DNA from 3 places in the Roseburia sp. AF22-2LB genome. Region 2 is predicted to be linked to each of the others. Evidence: predicted binding sites of a transcription regulator. Region 2 holds the regulator's gene; each other region holds the start of a gene.
What was found. Region 2 encodes Rex, which represses fermentation and respiration genes when NADH is low (regulators of the CRP and FNR family bind a similar motif). Its sites were predicted from a motif close to ATTGTTAANTANTTAACAAT; they were not measured.
Positions count from the first base shown of each region.

Region 1: a site for Rex is predicted at 2,373-2,392, ahead of DWX96_RS09535 (iron-sulfur cluster assembly scaffold protein). Genes of this name have one in related genera too.
Region 3: a site for Rex is predicted at 1,919-1,938, ahead of DWX96_RS02695 (acyl-CoA carboxylase subunit beta). Genes of this name have one in related genera too.

Region 1 covers NZ_QTWM01000006.1:16,660-21,678, forward strand. Annotated here, with positions in the region: gene DWX96_RS09520 (hypothetical protein) at 1-144, opposite strand, end outside; gene DWX96_RS09525 (hypothetical protein) at 119-418, opposite strand; gene DWX96_RS09530 (GGGtGRT protein) at 609-1,619, opposite strand; gene DWX96_RS09535 (iron-sulfur cluster assembly scaffold protein) at 1,639-2,331, opposite strand; gene DWX96_RS09540 (putative ABC exporter domain-containing protein) at 2,470-4,047, opposite strand; gene DWX96_RS09545 (ABC transporter ATP-binding protein) at 4,040-4,753, opposite strand; gene DWX96_RS09550 (UDP-N-acetylglucosamine pyrophosphorylase) at 4,984-5,019, opposite strand, start outside.
Region 2 covers NZ_QTWM01000007.1:124,864-129,882, reverse strand. Annotated here, with positions in the region: gene DWX96_RS10925 (NADP-dependent isocitrate dehydrogenase) at 1-594, shown strand, start outside; gene DWX96_RS10920 (ABC-F family ATP-binding cassette domain-containing protein) at 710-2,698, shown strand; gene DWX96_RS10915 (redox-sensing transcriptional repressor Rex) at 2,776-3,426, shown strand; gene DWX96_RS10910 (hypothetical protein) at 3,438-4,091, shown strand; gene DWX96_RS10905 (NAD(P)H-hydrate dehydratase) at 4,095-5,019, shown strand, end outside.
Region 3 covers NZ_QTWM01000002.1:10,086-15,104, forward strand. Annotated here, with positions in the region: gene DWX96_RS02690 (OadG family protein) at 1-383, opposite strand, end outside; gene DWX96_RS02695 (acyl-CoA carboxylase subunit beta) at 397-1,833, opposite strand; gene DWX96_RS02700 (D-alanyl-D-alanine carboxypeptidase family protein) at 1,975-3,237, opposite strand; gene scpB (SMC-Scp complex subunit ScpB) at 3,329-3,898, opposite strand; gene DWX96_RS02710 (segregation and condensation protein A) at 3,922-4,671, opposite strand; gene DWX96_RS02715 (metallophosphoesterase) at 4,779-5,019, opposite strand, start outside.

The sequences.
Region 1 (5,019 bases), on a different contig from region 2:
CTCAAAAGTCACTTCCCCTTGTAACGGAATATATGCTTTTTGGATTAATTGTTGGGCAATTTGTTCACTATAAATTTCATGCATTTGCATATCCATCGATCGTCTTTCTATTTCTAAACTAGAAGTTTTTTTTCTCATAGCCATATAATGTACTTTCCTTACATGTCAGTTTACAATCATTTTCCATCCATAAATCCCCAAAATCAGCATATGAAATATCCCTATCTACCATTACCTGTCCCACATTTTCATATTCAGATAATGCTTTTCTTCCAGCTATTCTTGCGTCCCTTTTACTAGCAAATTCAGATTTTGATTTACGCTTTCTTTTTCCATCAACACTTGCCATCTCAAATGAATACTCATATACTTTTTTGCCAGACCTCAAAAAACGTTCTCTTACCATAATCTCACTCATATAATTCTCCCTCCACATAATGAATATATAAGTAATACTAATAAATCGACTCTTTGAAATCTATGACCTGCGAGGCTAAAAAATTTAACAAAGTATTTAGATACCTCCTTTAATATGAGAATATAAAAAGAGACTTCCGTCTTAATTTAAACGGAAGTCTCCAAAAATCCTATAAAATCAAGCTTTCTATTTAGAATTTACCAGCTTTTGCTGCTTCCTCAACGGAAACGGCAACTGCTACTGTAGCACCAACCATTGGGTTGTTACCCATTCCGATTAAGCCCATCATCTCAACGTGAGCTGGTACGGAAGAAGAACCTGCAAACTGTGCATCAGAATGCATACGTCCCATAGTATCTGTCATACCATAAGATGCAGGACCTGCAGCCATGTTATCTGGGTGAAGGGTACGTCCTGTACCACCGCCGGATGCTACGGAGAAGTATTTCTTACCCTGCTCGATACATTCTTTCTTGTATGTACCTGCTACTGGATGCTGGAAACGTGTTGGGTTGGTAGAGTTACCAGTAATGGAAACACCAACATTCTCATGATGCATGATTGCAACACCTTCCTGAACATCATCAGCACCGTAACATTTTACAGTTGCACGAAGTCCGTTAGAATATGCTTTTTCATATACAACATTAAGTTTTGCTGCTTTGTAATCATACTGTGTCTCAACAAATGTAAATCCGTTGATACGGGAAATAATCTGTGCAGCGTCTTTTCCAAGTCCGTTTAAGATAACACGAAGTGGTTTCTGACGTACTTTGTTTGCTTTCTCAGCGATTCCGATTGCACCTTCAGCAGCTGCAAAAGACTCGTGTCCAGCTAAGAAACAGAAACACTCTGTCTCTTCCTCTAATAACATTTTTCCAAGGTTACCATGTCCAAGACCTACTTTTCTGTGGTCAGCAACAGAACCTGGAATACAGAATGCCTGAAGACCTTCACCGATTGCTGCAGCAGCATCAGCAGCTCTTTTGCATCCTTTTTTGATTGCGATTGCTGCACCTATAGTGTAAGCCCAGCAAGCGTTCTCGAAACAGATAGGCTGGATTTTCTTTACCTGATCATATACATCAAGTCCAGCATCTTTTGTAATTTTTTCAGCTTCTTCAATAGAGCTGATACCATAGCTGTTTAATACAGCGTTAATCTGGTCAATTCTTCTTTCATATCCTTCAAATAATGCCATTATCTTCGTCTCTCCTTTCTTACTCTTCTCTTGGGTCAATGATCTTAACAGCATCAGCTACACGACCATACTGGCCTTTTGCTTTTTCCCATGCAGTGTTAGGGTCATCACCTTTTTTGATAAAGTCTGTCATTTTTCCAAGAGAAACGAACTGATATCCGATAACTTCGTTGTTCTCGTCAAGAGCGATGCCTGTTACATAACCTTCAGCCATCTCTAAGTAACGAACACCTTTCTCCTTTGTTGCGTACATAGTACCAACCTGGGAACGAAGTCCTTTTCCTAAATCTTCCAGACCAGCACCTACTGCAAGTCCGTCATCAGAGAATGCACTCTGAGTACGTCCGTAAACGATCTGTAAGAATAATTCTCTCATTGCTGTATTGATTGCGTCACAAACAAGGTCAGTATTTAATGCTTCAAGAATTGTTTTTCCCTGAAGAACCTCTGCTGCCATTGCTGCTGAATGTGTCATACCTGAGCATCCGATTGTCTCAACCAGTGCTTCTTCAATCACACCATTTTTTACATTTAATGAAAGCTTGCAGGCACCCTGCTGTGGTGCACACCAGCCTACACCGTGTGTAAATCCTGAAATATCTTCAATTTTTTTGGAATGAACCCATTTTCCTTCTTCTGGAATTGGAGCTGGCTCATGTTTTGCGCCCTTGGCAACAGGACACATGTTTTCGACTTCCTTCGTGTAAATCATTATAAGACTCCTTTCGATATGAAATATATATCATGTTAAACTTTGTTATACATTTAACACACCGCCCTCATTTTCTCACATTTTTTGACATTAGTCCAGTCTTTTTTACAGGAAATGCCCCTTAATTTTCTCAATTTGTTAATCTAATGCCTCCATCCGCTCAAATGCAAAGGATGCTCCGATTGCTCCAACCAGTGTCAGCAGGAATATAACGACTATCATCATAATAAATCCTGCAGTCACAGAAATGAACGCTCCTGTTGCTACTGCCACAATGATTCCGACACATAATACCAGTCCCTGGAACAGCATCCGAAGAATCGTTCTGCCCAGTTCTCCAAACATTTTCCCTATCACGACATCTGCCAGCATATTCATATAAAGCTTATTAGCATTCAGGCACATATATAAAATGACGGTCAAAATCATGTAAGACACCGGAAGTCCCATTACGATACTGCCCGGCAGCGTAATCAGAAGTCCGTCAATCAGCGCACGGATATGCTCCATTTTGGTGGCATACCACATTTTCTTAAAATTGCTGTCCGGAATCAGATAGGTGTATGGATTTTCCAGTTCCTTCGACCACTTCGTCTTATAACCGCTGAAAATAAAGATAACATAGGCAATGACGCCCGGAATTACAAACATTTTAAAAGGCTGGCTGGAAATTTTATTATAATAAGAAACAACCGCAATTGCCACACCTATGACCAGAAACAGCACCGAATTCCAGCCAAAGATAAAGAAACGGTTTTTACGGTATTCTAATACCTGCCGGTAGAAAATTGCTTTAGCGTAAGTTCCCTTATAAGCCATCTTTACATTCCGTAAATACTTTTTCTTGCCATTTCCCACTACAACCTCGCCCTTTTTCGAGCGTTTCATCCGGTCATCATAATCTTCTGCAAATTTTGCAGCATCTTCATAGAATTCTCCGGTACACTTCATCTTTCTCGCATAAAGTACCAGAAAAACAGTACTGGTTAAAAGAAGTACGGTTGCCACCACATTGATTCCTGCAGGACCTATAATAATAAACTGAATCAATGCAATTTCCCAGCCTATAATCGGAATCAGCTGTACCACCGGAAGCTGGATTAAGTCCACAAACACAGATAACTGCATGCCTTTCACCGAAACAAAGTAGATTGCCACCAGTGCAAAAGCTGCCATTACTCCATACATAATATAGGTAAGTACGGTAAAGAACTGTTTAGGAAGTGTTTCATTTCCATAGCAGATAATCATTAACGCTCCCTCTAAAATATTTTCCAGTACACCAGCATAAAGGAAATATAAAATCATCTTATATGGTGTAACACCAAATACACCAATTCCAAGTACCAGTACAAATAGTTCAACAATAAAATTGGTTAAGAACTGCTTCATTCCGGCATGAAGAATAACTTTCTTCGGTTCTTCCGGTGCAGCAAATACAAAATGTACTTCTGACGGGCGGAACAACAGTCCTTTTCTCTTGATATAGGAAATCAGATTTGCCGGAACAATCATAACCATCAGTACGGATAAAACAGTTGCAATTCCTTCCGGGCTGTTTAATCCGAAATCGACAGACATGGAACCAAGTCCATACAATACCAATGCTGCATATAAAACAACAAATACCAGTGCAAGAAAAGTCTGTGGCCGTTTCAGGCTCCGCTTCACTTTATTCTTAATGGTCTGGGAAAAAACAAAGGAAAGACTACTCATGTTCTTCACCACCAGTCTTTGGTTCTGTCACTTCAAAGAACAGTTCTTCTATGTCTTTATCCGCAATTTCATTTTTGTTAAATGTTGCTATAATTTTCCCTTGTTCCATTACAAACATCACATCCCACAAATCTTTTACCATTTCAAGCATATGGGTACTGATAAGAATGGTACAGCCTTTCTCTTTTAACTCAAGCACAACTTCTTTCAGTTCTTTTATGGCTGCCGGGTCAAGTCCAACCATTGGCTCATCCAACATCACAACCTTTGGATGAATAGCAAGTGCACAACAGATACTGACCTTCTGCATCATTCCCTTGGACAATTCATTTCCCAGCTTCTCCTGTTTATCCAGAAGTTCAAAACGTGTCAGCAGTGCATCTATTTCTTCCTCTGTAATGTCACTGTTATATGCCCGCTTCACATATTCGATATGCTCCCGCACCGTCAGTGCTTCAAACATTGCCGGAATCTCCGGTACATAGCCAAATATTTTCTTCGCTTCCAGGCTTCTTGCCTTCATTCCATTAATACCAACACCGCCTTCATAACGAAGGAGTCCTGCAATACTCTTTATAATGGTTGATTTTCCGGCACCATTTGGTCCAAGCAGGATACCGACCTGACCATCCTGCACCATAAAGCTGACATGGTCCACTGCTACATTCTTTCCATATTTCTTAGTAAGTTCTTGTACTTCTAACATTTTCACCCTCCAAAATTCACGAGAAACACTCTTTGTAAGCTTCCCGTATATACTGCGAGAAACACTCTTTTCAAAGTTCTCGTCCAACTAAAAAGCAGCCGTATGTATTACTTAATTAATACAGTAATGCATACAGCTGTTTTTGTCAACCATTCATTTCTTAATTTTCTATTGTCATTTTTCTGCAAGCAGCTACCGCAGGTAACTTCTGCGGGTAAATTTCCATCCGTTTAACCTTCTGCTTTACTTACAATTTCATTCTTATT
Region 2 (5,019 bases):
TGGTTTGCAACCAAGGATACCATTTCCAAAAAATATGACCATACTTTCAAAGATATTTTCCAGGAAATCTTTGATGCGGAATATAAAGAAAAATTCGAAGAAGCAGGAATTACCTACTTCTATACCTTAATCGATGATGCGGTAGCCCGTGTGATGAAAGCAGAGGGCGGCTTTATCTGGGCATGTAAGAACTATGATGGAGATGTTATGAGTGATATGGTATCATCTGCATTTGGTTCCCTTGCCATGATGACTTCCGTACTGGTATCACCGGCAGGATATTATGAATATGAAGCTGCACACGGAACAGTTCAGCGTCACTATTATAAACACCTCAAGGGAGAAGAAACATCCACCAACTCCGTAGCAACTATTTTTGCATGGACCGGAGCACTTCGTAAGAGAGGTGAATTAGATGGCAACCAGGAGTTAAGCACATTTGCCGACAAACTGGAAAAAGCCTGTGTAGATACGATTGAATCCGGAAAGATGACCAAAGACCTTGCACTGATTACTACAATTGAAAATCCGACTGTATTAAACAGTGAAGACTTTATCAAGGCAATCCGTGCTACATTAGAGAAAATGTTATAAATTTTATACTCCGGGAGGGCAGAATAGTGTGCCGTCCCGGAATTTTCAGCTATAAAAAGCCCCTTGTAAAGAATGCTTTACTTATGGGGCGAAGAGAAAAAGTGAGGAGACTTCCATGATTTTAGCCTGTCAGAATATCAGTAAATCCTTTGGGACAGACACCATAATACAGAATGTTTCTTTTCATGTAGAAGATAATGAGAAAACAGCAATTGTCGGCATCAATGGTGCCGGCAAATCTACGTTATTGAAAATTATAGTGGGAGAGCTGGCACCGGACAGTGGCGAGGTAACCGTTGCAAAAGGAAAAACCATCGGTTATCTTGCCCAGTATCAGGATAAAGACAGCAACGAGACCATTTATAATGAAGTGCTTCATGCCTGCGATGCATTAATCGAAAAAGAAGAAAAGCTTCGTAAAATGGAAGAAGACATGCAGCATGTAAGCGCAGATGAATTAGAGAAATATATGGAGCAGTATAACCGTTTCAGCCATGCCTTTGAATTAGAGGGCGGACTGACTTTTCGCAGTGAGATAAACGGTGTGTTAAAGGGACTTGGTTTTTCGGAAAATGATTTCGGAAAGAAAATGTCAGAGTTATCCGGAGGACAGAAGACCAGAGTGGCATTAGGCAGACTTCTGGTAACCAAGCCTGACATTATCATGCTCGACGAGCCGACCAACCACCTTGATATGGCATCGATTGCATGGCTGGAAAACTATCTTTTGAATTATAAAGGAGCCGTAATTATCGTAGCCCATGACCGTTATTTCTTAGACCGGATTGTTACGAAGGTAGTGGAAATATCCCGCCATACGGCAACGGTATTTCCGGGAAATTATACCGCATATGCGAGGCAGAAGGAAATACAGCGGGAAAGTCTTTTGCGACAGTATTATAACCAGCAGCGGGAAATCAAGCACCAGGAAGAAGTAATATCCAAGTTAAAATCCTTTAACCGGGAAAAGTCCATTAAGCGTGCGGAAAGCCGTGAGAAGGCATTGGATAAAATAGAACGTATTGAGAAGCCAATCGATGAAAAAACAGATATGCATATTACATTGGAGCCGGAAATTACCAGTGGAAATGATGTACTTTCGGTGAAAGGTCTTTCAAAATCTTACGAGCATAAACTGTTTTCAAACATTGATTTTCAGATTAAGCGAGGGGAAAAAGTTGCTTTAATCGGAAATAACGGTACCGGGAAAACCACCATTTTAAAGATAATCAATGGAATTGTAGACGCAGATGCCGGGGAGATAAAGCTTGGAAGCAATGTGGAAATCGGATATTACGATCAGGAGCATCAGAACTTAGACCCGGATAAGACGTTATTTGATGAAATTGCAGATGCTTATCCGAATCTGAAGGCAACGAAGATTCGAAATGTGTTAGCAGCATTTTTATTTACGGATGATGATGTGTTTAAGCGGATTCGTGATATCAGTGGTGGAGAAAGAGGCCGTGTTTCACTGGCAAAACTGATGTTATCCAATGCTAACTTCTTAATTTTAGACGAGCCGACCAACCACCTTGATATTATGTCGAAGGAAATTTTAGAGTCAGCCATCAATTCCTATACCGGAACGGTGCTTTATGTATCCCATGACCGTTATTTTATTAATAAAACTGCCAGCAGAATTCTTGATTTAAAGAATGAAACAATTTTAAATTATATTGGAAATTATGATTATTATCTGGAGAAAAAGGAAGTTCAGGAGTTGGCGGCATTTGGCACAGCTACACAGGAACGTGCAGAAAATTCAGCAGCAAAAGGAAATGTCATTGTTTCCGATGGAACTGGAGAAAATAATGGAACAGAGCAGATATCCGGCGGAGGAAAACAGAAGTTAAGCTGGGAAGAAATGAAGAAACAGCAGGCAGCAAAACGTAAGCTGGAAAACGAATTAAAGCGTACAGAAGATGAAATTGCTAAGAGAGAGGCAAAGATAGAAGCATTAAATGATGAACTGTCAAAGCCGGGGGTAGCATCAAATTCCTATGAATTAAACAAAATCCATGAGGAGCAGATGCAGGAAGAGGCAGCGCTGGAAGAACTCTATGCAAAATGGGAAGAATTAAGTTTACAGAAAGATTGTTAAAGTTGTAACACATTGACATCCTTTCGGCAAGAAACTATAATTATTGTAGGGTATTGAGAGCAGGAGGAACTGGCAGAATGAGCAAAGAAATATCACAGGCAGTAATTCGTAGAATGCCAAGATATTACCGATATCTGGGGGAACTTTTAGATGAAGGGGTAGAACGTATTTCATCGAATGAACTGAGTGCAAGAATGAAAGTGACCGCATCGCAGATCAGACAAGATTTAAATAATTTTGGTGGTTTTGGACAGCAGGGATATGGTTACAATGTACAATTTCTGTATGAAGAAATCGGAAAGATTATGGGATTAAATGAACAGCATAATATTATTATTATTGGAGCTGGTAACTTAGGACAGGCACTTGCCAATTATGTGAAGTTTGAAAAACTCGGCTTCGTCATAGTAGGATTGTTTGACGTGAATCCGGAGTTATGCGGAAAATCCATTCGTGGCAATAAAATCGAAATGATTGATAAACTGGAAGAATTTGTAAAGACACATAAGGTAGATATTGCTACACTGACTATGCCGAAAGAAAAGGCAGATGCTGTGGCAAACCAGCTGGTAAGCCTTGGTGTACATGCAATCTGGAATTTTGCCCATGTGGATCTGGAAGTGTTGGATGAAAATGTTGTAGTGGAAAATGTACATTTATCAGACAGCCTGATGCAGTTATCCTATAACATGACAAAGAACAAAAGGAAAAAGGAAACGCTGGAATAGAGGTGTTTTGCATGAAAGATGACAAGGAATTTCTGGAAGCATTAGAAAGCAGAAAAGTACCAATACTTGTATTGGATCAGAAATGGCACAGGCTTTTTGCTTTAAGCGGAAAAACCAGTGAAATCAAGCAGCTGGAAGAAAAGTTAAATCAGTTGTTAGAACAGCAGGGAAAGCTTAATAATGATTTGAAAGAACTGAAAAAGACAAAGAATCGGTTGATGAAAAGCATTGTTGTCAACATGGAAGGAACTCATGAGGAAAATGAGGGGGATATTTCTTCCAGAAAATTAGATGAAGACAAGAGACTGATTGATGAAGTCAATGTCAAAATGGAAGAAATTGAGGATGAATTAATTGAACTTCCACGAAATATAAACAGTGCAAATCAGGAACTTATGTTAGAAAGCATGCGTTACTGCTATGAGAGACTAAGACAGAACAGCAAAGAAGCAGATGAAATTACGGCCTGGATTGATAAGGTAAGGGTAGAACTTAAGAAAAATATCATCAAAAAACAGAACCGTGAAATCAACAACCGGCAGATTTATTCTTATATGCATGATATTTTTGGTGTGGATATTTTAAATATATTTGATCTGCGGCAGGAAGATGAAGACCGTCTGCAGGGAAAAAAAGCGGTGGAAAATGCGGACGAAAGGAATTAATTTATGGAATATCTTGTAAATTCCCGGGAAATGAAAACATGTGATACCAATACAATCGAACATTTTAAAGTGCCATCCATGGTTCTGATGGAGCGGGCAGCGCTTTCTGCGATAGAAGTAATACAGGAAAAAGAAATTTCATGTAACCGCGTGCTGGTAGTGTGTGGAACCGGAAATAACGGCGGCGATGGTATGGCAATTGCAAGGTTGTTATACTTATCCCACATTCCGGTTGAAGTATATCTCTATGGAAATAAAACACATTTTTCAAAGCAGGCAAAAGAACAGTATGAAATCTTGACATCATATGGTGTACCATTTATTGATGAAATGGAGGATGCAAATTCCTACAGCCTGATTATTGATGCGTTATTTGGTATAGGATTATCACGAAAATTAGATGATGAACTGGTGCACTTGATGGAACGGCTAAACCAGAGCAGTGCCCACCGGCTGGCGGTGGATATACCATCCGGTGTCTCGGCAGATAATGGAGCTGTATTAGGTGGTGCATTCAAAGCAGATGATACCGTAACCTTTGCTTACTGCAAGACCGGAATGGTGTTATTTCCTGGTGCAGAATACTGCGGAAATATTACGGTTAAGGATATCGGAATTGGAGAAGAAAGCTGGTTAGATAAAAGACCTGCAGCTTATGCAATCACAAAGGAAGATTTAAATTTTTTAAATAATCGTGCTGCTGATTCGAACAAGGGAACCTTTGGAAAAGTCCTTCTGGTTGCCGGAAGCGTGAATATGGCAGGTGCGGCGGTTCTTGCAGCAAAGGCAGCTTATCGCAGTGGCTGTGGTCTGGTGAGAATATATACACCGGAAGAAAACCGTATTATCTTACAGACAGCAGTGCCGGAGGCAATTCTTACTACCTATTCTGCAAAAAAGGCTGATACACAGCAACTGATAGAATGTC
Region 3 (5,019 bases), on a different contig from region 2:
GTAGTTGTATCAAATACAACAGTAAAACTCAAATCACGGTTGGTATAATTCAATGTCTGTTCCATTACCATTGTCTTATTTGACTCTGTCATGGTAAAGTCACCAAATCCCTGGAAATCTCCTTCGTCAGCAACAGCTTCTTTCCAACTGCTATAGAAGTTGTAGTTTACTGCATCGCTCTTCTCTGAAATGGAAGAAAGAGCATTATCAATATCAGCTTCTGACACAGTAGTTATCTGCTGTACTGTCTGTTGTACTGTATCCTTCCACTGGTCATAGGTGCCTCCATTGAATGTTATTGAAGTCTGATCTGTCTTACCACAGGCCGTAACAGAAAATGCAAGCAGACAAACACATACAAGCATCCACAATTTTTTCTTCATAAGATTCACCTTTCTATTTTGTTCCATGTTTCTTATATGGAGTATCCATACGTTTTGTAAACAGCATTTCAAAAGCTGCTACAAGATATTTTCTGGTATCAGCAGGCTCAATAATCAAGTCTACATATCCTCTCTTAGCTGCAGTTACAACGTTAGACTGTAATGCCTCATATTCTTTTGCTTTCTCAGCAAGCTTGTCCGCATCAGCGTCTGCATACATAATCTCTGCTGCAAGACGTGCATCCATCATACCGGTCTTAACATCCGGCCATGCGTATACAAGGTCAGCACCGATTGCTTTGGAGTTCATCATTACTGCTGCACTTCCGTAAGCATTACCGGTAAGAAGGCTAACCTTAGGAACGGTAGCATTTGCAAATGCATATGTAAGTTTAGCCAGAGCTTTTGCAAGTCTTCTTTCGCTGCATTTTGTTGCTGTAAATCCAGCCACATTGGTAAGAGATAATACAGGAATATCAAATGCATCACAGAACTGGATGAATTCAGAAGCTTTTTCACAGCCTTTTGCACAAAGTGCTGCATCATGCTCTGCGACTTTCTTTCCTTCTTCATCATATTCTTCTGTGCAGTTAGCAACAGCACCGACAGTCAGTCCGTTTAACTGGATGAATCCGGTTACCATGCTCTTTGCATAATCCTTCTTTGTCTCTAAGAAATTGTGATTATCAGAAATCTCGCTTAATACGAAACGAGGATCGCCTTTCATGGTATCTACATTTTCGCATGCACGGTTCAAATCATCTTCACAGTCTTCCATATAACCATTCTCTGTGTTATCTGCCGGAAGCATGCAGACCAGTTCACGAATCTGTGCAAAGATTTCTTCTTCAGAACCTGCCATATCAATGACGCCGGTCTCTGTGCTCTGGAAATCTGCAGAAGAAGTATCACATTTTCCAACGTAATTTCCTTCGATTGCGTTTGGTGCATTTACAAACATTTTGGCTTTATCAGCTTCCATATATGCAAAATCACATAATCCAGGTACTACGGTAAGTCCGCCGCCACAGTTGCCAAATACAGCACAAATCTGTGGAATTACTCCGGATGCCATAACCTGTTTTTCATAAATCATTCCTAATGCATTCAAAGCATCTACTGATTCCTGAAGACGAACTCCGGCACAATCCAAAAGTCCGATTACCGGTGCACCCATCTTCATCGCCCTGTCATAAACAGCTGCAATTTTCTTTGCATGCATCTCGCCAATTGTTCCATTTAATACGGAAGAATCCTGACTGTAGACAAATACCAGATTACCATCAATCAGACCATGTCCGGTAATGACACCATCTGATGGCGTAGCTTCATCTGCCAGATTAAAATCCGTATTTCTTGCGGTTACCAGAGAACCGATTTCCATAAAGCTGTTTTCATCCAGCAAACGGCAAATTCTCTGTTCTGCTAAGTTATTACTTCTGTTGCTCATCTCTTAGTCCTCCATCTATTTTAGAAAAAATAAAATTTTTCGCTAGGGTAATTGTAGTACATTGACCAAAACTTTTCAATAGCAAATTGTTAATTTTTTCACAGATTTTACATATCGCATTTTATGGCTGATTTTCTGACTTTATAAAGAAAAAAGGTCAACCATTCTGAGGCAGCTGTAGCGGTAATCCCATGCCGGAACACTGTCTTTTAAGACAAGTTCTTCCTCTCTCACCACCTGCCCGTTCAGTATATACTTAAGGGTTCCAACAGTAGTTCCTGCTTCCACCGGAGCCTCAAGTCTCTGCTTTCTCTCCAATTTAAATTCAATGGATTCATCCTTACGAAGCAGTATATTTTCTATCTGTTTTTCCTCTGTCCTGTTCTGAACCTCTGTCATCTTAATTCTGCTACAGTCTTCTGTCTTTGCCCCACTTATCTCAAGGGGACATTCTGCTTCCTTGGGGATTTCCAACTCCAGAAGATTTACCTTTTCAAAAGAATCGATTCCATACTGCATCAGCTGTTTTGTATCTGCCCATTTATAGTTCTTATTGTTTGGCCAGCCGCAGCCCAAAAGTGCCACCACATAGGTACGGTCATCCCGCCGCAATGCTCCCACATAACAGTATCCGGCATTGCCCGTAAAACCGGTTTTACCACTGATTGCTCCGTCCATCATCGTAAGGAAACGGTTATGATTATTGCAGCTGTAGTTTCGTGTTCCTTCTATATTAGAAAAGGAATAGGACGGTGTCTGCGTAATTTCAAGAAAAGTCTCTTTCATGGGAGACTCATTGATGCAATAGCTCATAATCCGGGCAAGGTCGGCTGCTGTCGTTCCATGGAATCCGTTTTCATCTTCCTTATCCAGTCCGTTTGGCGTAAGGAAATAGGTATCCATGCAGCCAAGCTCCGCCGCCTTCTCATTCATCAAGCCAGCAAATGCCTCCACACTTCCTGCCACATGTTCCGCAATTGCCACTGCCGAATCATTGTGGGATTCTAACATCAGAGAGAAACAAAGGTCTTTTAATAAAAACTGTTCCCCACTTGCTCCATTCAGCTGCACATCCGGCTGGGAGGCTGCATAATCAGAAAATGTAACCACGTCATTTAAATCTGCATGCTCTAAGGTTACAATCAATGTCATAATCTTTGTCGTACTGGCATTTGCCCGGCGCACATCCTCTTCTTTTCCAAACAAAATACGCCCTGAATCCGCATCCATTAAGCATGCAGACAGCGCGTACAAATTCTTTGGTTCTTCGATTTCTATTTCATTTTCTTCCTGCGTTTCATCCGGATTATCCTGTGGCAGCGGTTCTGCCGGAATATGATTGGAACTAAAAAATATAAAAAGCAGAGATAATGCTGTCATTTTCTTCCACCGTCTCTTTTTCATGACCGCTCCGAAATACATTTTCTCTGCATTCTATTCATTTCTTTCTATGATTATACTTCGATTATACTTCCGCTTACTACATTCCCTGTTGCTATACTTCAAGCTTCATTTCTGCTTCCTGTTCAGCCTGATGCTTGAATTCTTCCACCTGGTCTTCATTCAGCACCGGGAGTTCATCGATGGAATGCACCCCAAAGCTCCGTAAGAATTCCTCTGTTGTGCCAAATAGCATCGGTCTGCCCGGAGCATCCAATCTTCCCACTTCATTGACCAGATTATATTCCACCAGTTTGCTTACTGCATGGTCGCAGGATACGCCACGGATTTTTTCAATCTCCGCCTTAGTGATTGGCTGCTTATAAGCAATGATGGATAAGGTCTCCAACAGTACGTCTGTAAGGACACGCTTCTTTGGCTGTTTTGCAATCCGAATCAGATATTCATACATTTCATTCTTCGTACACATCTGATAAGCGCCGTCCAGTTCGATAATCTGGATACCTCTTTCTTCCTGCTCATATTTCTGCCGGAGTGCTTCTATTTTCTTTTTGGTTTCCTGTTTGTCTAATTCAATTGCATTGGCAATTTTATCCAATTCTACCGATTCCCCCATGGTAAATAAAATTGCTTCTATAATTGCTTCATAATTCTTTTCTTCCATTACTACCCTCATATAATAAGAGCCTAGGCTGCAACCTTGGACTCTATTCTGATATCATCAAATATTTTATCCTGATAAATGGTTATCTTGCCCATTTTCATCAGCTCAAGCACTGCAAGGAAGGTCACGATAATCTCCATCTTGCCACACTGTGCTTCTAAAAGACTGCGGAAGCTGAAATGTGGATGTGCCATTGCATACTGCTCTAAATATACCATTTTATCGGACAGTGATACTTCTTCTTTCTCAATCTTGCCAAATTTGGAACGAACCGGGTCAATCTTATCTTCCTGCTTACGCATGATGGATTTGAAAATATCATTCAATTTCTTCAATGTGACATCTGCCATCAGTTCCTCTAAATCCACCGGCTCTTCATAGGCAGCTACCTCGTCCGGAATCGTCGGCTCCTTAAACATCACCTTTTCCGCATCCATCTGACGGTCTTTTAATTCATAGGAAATGCATTTATACATCTTATATTCCAAAAGCTGTTCTACCAGTTCTGCTCTCGGGTCTTCTGCTTCCTCTTCTTCTGTCTCTTTTGCCGGAAGAAGCATCTTTGATTTAATATCAATCAGTGTGGCTGCCATGACTAAGAACTCACTCATAACATTTAAATCCTGCCGCTTCATTTCCCGGATATATTCCATATACTGATTGGTAATCTCCACAATTGGGATATCATAGATATTTACTTTATTCTTATCCAGCAGATGAAGGAGCAAATCTAATGGTCCTTCGAACACCTGCAGCTTTACTGTTAATTCCATTTCAAAACCTCTCCATTCTTTCCTAGCACATCTATTTTAACGGTATCTAAGAAAAAACGCAAGTGTTTTCACAAGATTTAGTGTTTTTCACAACTTTATACCACAAATCAAGCAATATCTTGTGGTTTTATAACCATAAACACAAGTTCCGCCCGGTTAAAGATTCTGATATGAAAGGTATGGGTTCCAAGCCCCCGGCTTACGATTACTTTCTTTCCCTCAAAATCAAAGGCTCCTGCATCATATTTCGGGAACCACTGAAACTGCGGAGAAATCAGGCTTCCAACACCCGGAATCCGTATCAGTCCTCCATGATTATGTCCGCAAAGAGTCAAATCCGCTCCCCAG